Regions from separate parts of the Marinospirillum alkalitolerans genome, predicted to be linked through region 1. Evidence: predicted binding sites of a transcription regulator. Region 1 holds the regulator's gene; the other holds the start of a gene.
The links. Region 1 encodes PhoB, which activates phosphate uptake and scavenging genes when phosphate is short. Its sites were predicted from a motif close to TGTCATANNNNTGTCANA; they were not measured.

Region 1 (4,378 bases):
GGCCAGCCGGTGTTGCTTGGATTGATGGGGGGCACAGAAGATGCGCCGTTGAAGGTGAGTGTGCGCGCTTTTGTGCTCAGTCAGCAATTGGCGGAACGTACGCCACGCAGTGAACAGCAGCTGGTGAAAGCGGTCTTTTTAAAGCAGGACCCAGAAACAGCACAGAAGTTTGATCAACTGCTGAATGCGCCTCAGGGTTAATCCAGCAAGCCAGCGATGCGCTGGGCCGGGAAATGGCAGCAGAAGCGGCTGCCTTCACCGGGTCGGCTCTCGATGGTCAGCTGGGCACCGTGGCGTAGTAAAACATGCTTGACGATGGCCAGCCCAAGCCCTGTTCCGCCAGTGCTGGTGGAGCGCCCTGGATCAACACGATAAAACCTTTCTGTTAAACGCGCTAAATGGCGCGCTTCAATGCCAGGCCCATGATCTTGCACGATCAGCTGCCCTCCTCCCTGCTCATCGTCTTCCCAATAGATCTCGATGCTGGTGCCCGCTGGGGTGTATTTGACGGCGTTGAAGACCAGATTAGAGAAGGCGCTACGCAGCTCCTTTTCAGAGCCATATAAAGGTCGATCGCTGAGGAGATGCAGCTGAATCGGGTGCTGCTGCTCTGAGAGTGCCAGGGCATCAGTGCGAATACTCTCCAGCAGAGGCCGTAGCTGTAAGGGTTCCTGCTCGTATTCGACCTCAGTTGTTTCAAGGCGCGACAGCATCAGCAGATCTTCGACCAGGTTTTCCATCCGTTTGGCCTGCTGGCCCATCAGCTTCAGGCCGCGCTGCCATTTAGGAGCAAGATCATGCAAATGATCGCTGAAGGTTTCGAGATAGCCAGATAAAACCGTCAGGGGGGTGCGTAGCTCATGCGAGACATTGGCGATAAAATCTTGCCGCATGCGTTCAAGACGCTGCATTCTGGTAAAGTCTCTGACCAACAGCAGGCGCTCATTGGCACCAAAAAGCGTAATATGAAACTCCAGCGTCCGATCATCGGCCAAAGGAGAGCGGATCACCAGTGGCTCCTGATAATGCTGCTGCTCAAAGTAATCAATAAAACGGGGTTCACGCACCAGGTGGGTAATGGGCTGCCCAAGATCACTGGGTTGGCTGAGCCCCAGTAGCTGCTCAGCAGCCTGATTCCACCATTCCAGATCCCCAGCCTTATCCAGCATCACGACGCCATCACGCAAGGCCTGACCTGAATCCTGAATGCGATCCAAAAGCTCACGCAGTTCTTGCTGCTGAGCCTGCTGTAAGCGCTGCTGATGATAAAGGCGATCCAGCACCTGCCCCCACAGACCGCTGGCCTCGGGCGGTTCTGCCTCGGGTGAAGCCAACCAGCGCATCAAGCGACTCAGCGACCAGAGATGCTGGCAGAGTAAGGCTGCCAGTGTCAGACACAGTGCCAGCCAGAGATGGCCGAGCGCCCAGCCCAGCAGACCGGCCGCCAGTAACCAGCCGCCAGTGCGTTTCAGTTCATGAGTCAAGAGAGAGCGCACTGCTAGATTTGCGTTGAAAAGCGATAGCCAGTACCGCGTACAGTTTGGATCAGCACATCATGCTCGCTGCCTAGCGCTTTGCGCAAACGACGAATATGCACATCGACTGTGCGCTCTTCGACATAGACATTGCCGCCCCAAACCTGATCGAGCAGCTGGCTACGCGTATAGGCGCGCTCTTGGTGGGTCATGAAAAATTGCAGCAGACGAAACTCGGTAGGGCCGACTTCCAATGGCTGGCCATGAGAGGTCACGCGATGGCTGATCGGATCAAGGCGCAGCCCATTCACTTCGACTGGGTCTTCGACGCCAGCGGGTGTGCTGCGTCGTAATACGGCCTTGATGCGGGCAACCAGCTCACGCGGTGAGAAGGGTTTGGTGATGTAATCATCTGCGCCTGCTTCTAGGCCTTGAATTTTGTTATCCTCTTCACTGCGTGCCGTGAGCATCATGATCGGGATTTCAGCGGTCGTCGGTTCTCTTTTCAGGCGACGCGACAGCTCAATACCGCTGGTGCCGGGCATCATCCAATCGAGTAGAATGAGGTCTGGATGGTGATCCACGATCAAACTATGGGCTTCTTGGGCATTGGCCGCTTCTAAATAGTCAAAATCGGCCATTTCAAGCGCCACAGCGAGCATTTCGCGGATAGGGGCTTCATCATCAACGATCAGAATCTTTTTTTGGCTCATACTGGCATCTCGTCATCTGTGGCTGCCAAAGTGATGGCAGATTTGATTGCATGCGTATTACAACCTGAATAAATGACACTAAGATGACAGCATAACCAGAAAATGTCGCCATTTGTTCATTGATTCACAATAAAAGTGCCCAGAAGGTGTCATTCGTTGCCTCAGCGCCTTTCGCGCCCACGTCGACGCACAACAGGCACTCTTTCAGAGGAGAAAAACCATGATCTCGCGCTTGTTCAACCTGGCCCCTGTTGTGATGGCTGGTGCTTTATGGCTACTCAGCGCATCCGTGTGGGCACAGAACACCAATGTGGAGCGTGTGGGTGAGTATGTGATCTATTACGATGTGATGCCGACTCCCTTTCTAGAGCCGCATATTGCTCAGGCCTATCAGATTACACGTAGTCGCGGTGTGGGCCTGATGCGAGTCTCTGTGGTGCGTGAGCGAGCTGATGGGCAGCGTGAGCCAGTGCAGGCGCGGGTTTCTGGTCATGCTTCCACGCTGGCCGGTCAGCTCTCCAGCTTGAATTTTCGCAACGTCCAGGCAGGACAGGAAGGCTATAGTGCCGCAGTGGCCAGCTTTCGCTATCAGCATGATGAACCCCTGCGCTTTGATTTGATGGTGCACTATGCCAATGGCCAGCCTGCACAGCGCCTGCAGTTTTTGCGGCGTTTATATATTGATTAATCAGTTTTTTTCTTCGCCGCTCAATGAAGAGATGCGGCGTTATTTTATTGATTGATTTCTTGTTGATGAGATCCCCATGCAAAAGAATGCAACTCTTGTTTTGGCCAGTGGTAATGCTGGCAAGTTGGCTGAGTTTAGCCAGATTCTGCAGCCTCTAGGTTGGCAGGTGCGTCCACAGGCGGATTTTTCTATCCCTGATGCCGATGAAACTGGCCTCACCTTTGTGGAAAATGCATTGATTAAAGCACGTCATGCTGCCCAGCTCAGTGGTTGTGCGGCGCTGGCCGATGATTCAGGTTTAGAGGTGGATGCCCTGAAGGGCGCACCGGGGATTTATTCCGCGCGCTTTGCTGGTCCTGGTGCGCAGGATGCACAGAACAATGCGCTGCTATTGGAGCGTCTGGCGGCTTATCCTGAAGCCCAACGCACAGCGCGCTATTGGTGTGTGCTGGTGTTGATGCGTCATGCTGAGGACCCAACGCCGATCATTGTGCAGCAAAGCTGGTCAGGGCGGATTCTGACGGCACCCCAAGGCACCGGCGGCTTTGGCTATGACCCGCTCTTTTGGTTGCCTGATTTACAGATGACCGCCGCTGAACTGAGTGCAGCAGAAAAGAACCGCTTATCGCATCGTGGTCGTGCGCTGCAAGCACTCCTGTCGGAGTTGCACAAGCGTGAGGGATAACCAGCTGATGCACTTGCCACCGCTCTCTCTTTATATTCATCTGCCTTGGTGTGTGCGCAAGTGCCCCTACTGTGACTTTAACTCCCATCAGCTCAAAACCAATACCTCAGGCTTGCCAAGCCTCAGCGCCGAGTTGGAGGCCAATTATGTGGCGGCACTCTTGGCTGATTTAGCCGCGGATCTGCGTGCCTGGCCGGAGTTGATTGAACGTCCTGTCATGTCGGTGTTCTTTGGTGGTGGCACTCCCAGCTTGATGTCGCCTGCTGGCTATGCGCGGCTTTTTGATGGGCTAGAGCGTCAGCTGACTTTTGATGCAGATTGTGAGGTGACGCTGGAAGCCAATCCCAGCAGTGTTGAGCAGGCGCGCTTTGAGGGCTATCGAGCGGCAGGCATTAATCGTTTGTCCATCGGTGTACAGAGTTTTCAACAGCGCCAGCTGGCGCTGCTTGGTCGAGTCCATTCGAGCGCTCAAGCCTATGAGGCGATTGCCGCGGCCCATCAGGCGGGTTTTGATCGAGTGAATATCGATTTGATGCATGGTTTGCCTGAGCAGAGTCCAGAGGGCGCTTTGGATGATTTACGCACGGCCTTGTCCCTGGCACCCAGTCATCTTTCTTGGTATCAGCTCACCTTGGAGCCGAACACTGTTTTTTATCGCCAGCCGCCCGTGCTGCCTGAAGAAGATATTCTGGTGGAGATTCAAGATGCTGGGCAGGCGCTGATTCTTGAAGCAGGCTATCAGCACTATGAGGTTTCTGCCTACGCAAAGCCAGGGCAGCAGGCGCGCCATAATCTGAACTACTGGACTTTTGGGGAT
Region 2 (4,378 bases), on a different contig from region 1:
TGCCTGTCAGCGAGTCAGCGACCAAGACACATAGCAGGGATTCAATCGCGCCGAGCAGCGCAATCGTCAAGGCAGCGGGTAGCAGGGCTTGGATTAAGTCCCAAGAGAAGCCGATGGGCTCACCTTGTGCATTCGGGTAATCCCAAGGCCAGCTCAATTGTGGCGCAAAGGGTGGAATGCCTTGCCCTGAGAGTTCGCCCTGCTGCCAGCTAAACTGATCGCCCAGCAGTTGTGGTGCAAAATCTGCAAAGAGCTGTGGGCCAAGCAGCGCTAAGCCCGTGCCGAGTGCCAGCGCAGGCAGATGTCCAGGCAAGGGGGTTTTCAATCTTGGCCAGAGGATTAAGCAGCCCAGGGTGACGAGTCCGATACTGGCATCGGCCCAATGAATGTGAGGCAGCTGTTGCACAAAGGTCAGCAGCTTGATGAAAAAGTGGTCGCTGTTTTCCATTGCGGCCAAGCCAAAAAAATCCTTGAGCTGTAAGCTGGCAATGACAATGGCAATACCGCTGGTAAAGCCCAGAATCACCGGAGCGGGAATAAACTGGATCAGCCGCCCCATCTTCAGCAAGCCCATCACCAGTAGAATCACACCGGCCATCAAGGTGGCCATCAACAGCCCGCCTAAGCCAAATTGCTGGGTGACTGGCAACAGGAGTACGATAAAAGCCGCCGTCGGGCCGCTGATGGAATAGCGCGAGCCACCAGAAAGAGCAATCACCGCGCCGGCGATCATGGCGGTATAAAGACCATGCTGGGGCGGCACGCCACTGGCAATCGCCAGCGCCATGGCCAGCGGAATGGCAATAATGCCCAGGGTGATGCCTGCGAGCAGATCCGCGCGTAAATGTTGCAAGGTGTAGCCCTGACGAAAGGTCTCGCGCAAGGCCGTGGCAAAAGGAAGGGACATCACGACTCCAGAGGCAGGGAGGTGGGTCAAAGGCAATGGCTGCACTTTGAGGTGCAGAGCCGTCATCTCCATCATCCTAAGCCAAGCCGGCAGAGCTTGTCATTCCGACTTAAGCACTGGACGCGGTCTTGGTGCGTGCTTGTCTGGCATCAAAAAGTCAGCTTGAGCAGGAAAAGGCGTAGAATAGTCAGCCTTATTTCTGAGCGAGAGGATGCTCTTGTGGCTGCACCTGCTTTTTATCTCACTCTTCGGGATGCCTTGCTGGATTTGATTCAGCGAGATCAACTTCCCCGCCCTGGCTGCTTGCCTGCCGAGCGCTGGCTGGCTGAGCACTTTCAGACGACACGGGTGACACTCCGTCAGGCGTTGACCCAGCTGGAAAGCGAAGGGGTGATCTATCGTCAGCATCGCAAAGGCTGGTTTGTTGCCCCAAAAAAACTGGTCTATGAACCTGTGCAGGATGTCAGCTTTACGCGCTATGTCACGGCGCAAGGGCGGGTGCCGCAAACCGAGGTCTTGGGCTTTGTGCAGCTTGCCGCTGAAGAAAGAATCGCACATCAGCTAGAACTCCAGCCAGGTGATCCAGTGTATCGCCTGATACGTCGTCGCTTTATCGATCAGCGTCTTGTTCTGGTTGAGCGGGTGTGGATGAATGCGCGTTATTTGCCCCAACTTGAGCAACAGCGTTTTGATCAATCCCTGTGGCGGGTTTTTGAAGAGGTGTATGGCATCCAGTTGATCGATAAACAAATTACGCTCACGCCAACGGCCTTGCAGCATGAGGAGGCCGCCGCCTTGTGTGTGACGCCTGGTAGCCCAGGCTTGTACATCACACGTCGCAGTGCAACGGCTCAGGGCGAGGTGATTGAATATGATGAAGAATACTGGCTGCAGGATGTGATGACGGTTCGGATTACCACTCAGCATGCCTGAGACCACCTGCGCTGAAGCGGAAGGATGGCTGTAAGCGCGGCGGCATGGAAGCTTCAATAAAGTGTCACGGCGCTGTCATGGGGGCGGGCTAGATTGTTGGTCTAGACCAACATGGGAGGCCAGGATGAAAACTTTACCTTTATTGAAAAAATGCCGACAAGCCCTGCTGGGCGCCACACTGTTATTGGGCGCCAGTGCCGCTGCAGCTGTCACTGAACTGACTGTCTATACCGCTCTCGAATCTGATGATCTGCAAAAATATGCCCAGCGCTTTCAGCAGGCCAACCCAGATATACGTATACGTTGGGTGCGCGATTCCACCGGCGTAATGACCGCTCGCCTACTTGCAGAAAGAGACAATCCACGCGCTGATGTGATCTGGGGCTTAGCGGCAACCAGTTTGCTGATTCTGGACGACGAAAATCTGCTCCACCCCTATGCGCCTCAAGGTGTCGAACTGCTAGAGCCGCGTTTTGTGAGCCAGCAGACACCGCCGACTTGGGTGGGGATGGATGCCTGGGTTGCTGCGATTTGCTACAACACCATCGAAGGTGCGCGTCGTGGTATCCCGCGTCCGACCAGCTGGGAAGATCTCACGCGTCCTGAATACCGTGGTCAGGTGATTATGCCTAACCCGAGTTCTTCCGGCACTGGCTACCTGGATGTGGCGAGCTGGATGCAGCTTTGGGGTGAAGAACAAGGCTGGGATTATATGGATCGCCTGCATCAGAATATCAGCCGCTATACCCACTCAGGTTCAGCCCCTTGTAATTTGGCTGCATCAGGTGAGGCGGTCGTCGGTGTGTCCTTTGCCTTCCGTGCTGCACGTCTGAAAACGCAGGGCGCACCTGTTGAAGTGGTCTTTCCTTCTGAAGGCCTAGGCTGGGATATGGAAGCCGCAGCGATAGTGCGTGGCACACCACGGCTTGAGGCAGCACAAAGACTGATGGATTGGGCGGTAACGCGTGAAGCGAATGAGCTCTATAACGAGGGCTATGCGGTGGTGGCCATGCCGGGAGTGGCGCAGCCCTTGCCTAACTATCCTACCGATATCATTGATCGCATGATTGATAACGACTTTAGCTGGGCCGCATTGAACCGAGATCGTATTCTGCGCGAGTGGCAGCGCCGTTACGATGGTAAAACGGAACGTCGTTAAGGAGAGACTGATGAATGCGCTCAACCCTTCTTTTGCTTCGCTCCTTCAACCTGTCTCCAGCTGCTTGCAGCTGGAACAGATTGCCAAGCACTTTGGTGATTTTACCGCCCTGCACCAGATCGACCTTCAGGTAGAAGAAGGTGAATTTATCTGCTTTCTTGGCCCTTCAGGCTGCGGAAAGACCACGCTTTTGCGTGCGATTGCTGGATTAGAACCACAAAGTGCAGGTCGTATGTTGCAACAAGGGCGGGATATTACCCATCTACCGCCTGAGCAGCGCGACTTTGGCATCGTCTTTCAGTCCTATGCGCTCTTTCCCAATCTCAGCGTGTTTGACAATATTGCCTATGGATTGCGTAATCAGCGCCAGCCTAAAGCTCGGATTCAACAGCGAGTGCAAGAGCTGCTGGAGTTGATTGGCCTGGAAGCCGCAGTGCATCAGTTTCCAGCGCAGTTATCTGGCGGTCAGCAGCAGCGTGTGGCGCTGGCGCGTGCTTTGGCGACCGAGCCGAGCCTGCTCTTGCTTGATGAGCCTCTTTCTGCACTGGATGCCTGTGTGCGCGTACACCTGCGTCAGCAGCTCAAGAAGCTGCAGCGTGATCTAGGTGTCACCACGATTATGGTGACCCATGATCAAGAAGAAGCACTGACACTGGCCGATCGTATTGTGGTGATGAATCAGGGCTGCATTGAGCAGATCGGGACGCCACAAGAGATCTATCAGCGTCCAGCCAATGCTTTTGTGGCCAGCTTTGTTGGGCGCATGAATCTGCTCACAGTGGAAGCCATCAGTGATCGGGCGATCAGGCTGGGTGAGCAGCAGATGGACCTGAATCGAGCGCATGGTGTTCCCGTGGGGGAGCAGGCTTGTTTAGCGATTCGCCCAGAAGCCATCCAGTTGCAACCTCCAACCGATCAGGTCGCCTATAGGCTGCAGGCTAGAGTCAATGAAGTGGAATTTCTCGGTGCTTTTGTCCGTCTGCATCTGGTTTTAACTCAGCATCAGGCGGAATTGCAGTTCGACCTGCCACTGGGGGTCGGTTGCACCTTTCAGCCGCAGACACGGCTCGACCTTTATTGGCCGCAAGATCAGCTGCAAGTCTTTGCTGGAGAAGCCAGATGAGTCGTCAGTCGCTGTCTTCTCCTTCTGCCATGCTGGGCACGATGCGGCTGACTTGGTTCAGTGAAAAAAGTCTGAGCCTGATGCTGCTTCTGCTGGCGCTGCTCTTGTTGCTTGTCGGTCTGGCCTTACCCCTGATGACCATGCTGAGCAAGAGTGTGCAGGATGCCAGTGGGCAATGGATAGGTTTGGCGAACTTCATTGATTACTTCACCACACCTGCCTTATCTCGCTCGATTTTCCAGTCATTTTTTGTTGC

Region 2: V6U78_RS00160 (putative 2-aminoethylphosphonate ABC transporter substrate-binding protein) is a predicted target of PhoB. The motif match lies at 1,903-1,920, and genes of this name have one in related genera.

What each region holds. Positions count from the first base shown of each region.
Region 1 covers NZ_JBANFI010000002.1:135,002-139,379, reverse strand. The annotation lists gene V6U78_RS03600 (response regulator) at 1-201, shown strand, start outside; gene phoR (phosphate regulon sensor histidine kinase PhoR) at 198-1,484, opposite strand; gene phoB (phosphate regulon transcriptional regulator PhoB) at 1,499-2,188, opposite strand; gene V6U78_RS03585 (DUF4426 domain-containing protein) at 2,409-2,876, shown strand; gene rdgB (RdgB/HAM1 family non-canonical purine NTP pyrophosphatase) at 2,953-3,561, shown strand; gene hemW (radical SAM family heme chaperone HemW) at 3,569-4,378, shown strand, end outside.
Region 2 covers NZ_JBANFI010000001.1:30,684-35,061, forward strand. The annotation lists gene dauA (C4-dicarboxylic acid transporter DauA) at 1-907, opposite strand, end outside; gene V6U78_RS00155 (UTRA domain-containing protein) at 1,127-1,840, shown strand; gene V6U78_RS00160 (putative 2-aminoethylphosphonate ABC transporter substrate-binding protein) at 1,965-2,999, shown strand; gene V6U78_RS00165 (putative 2-aminoethylphosphonate ABC transporter ATP-binding protein) at 3,010-4,122, shown strand; gene V6U78_RS00170 (putative 2-aminoethylphosphonate ABC transporter permease subunit) at 4,119-4,378, shown strand, end outside.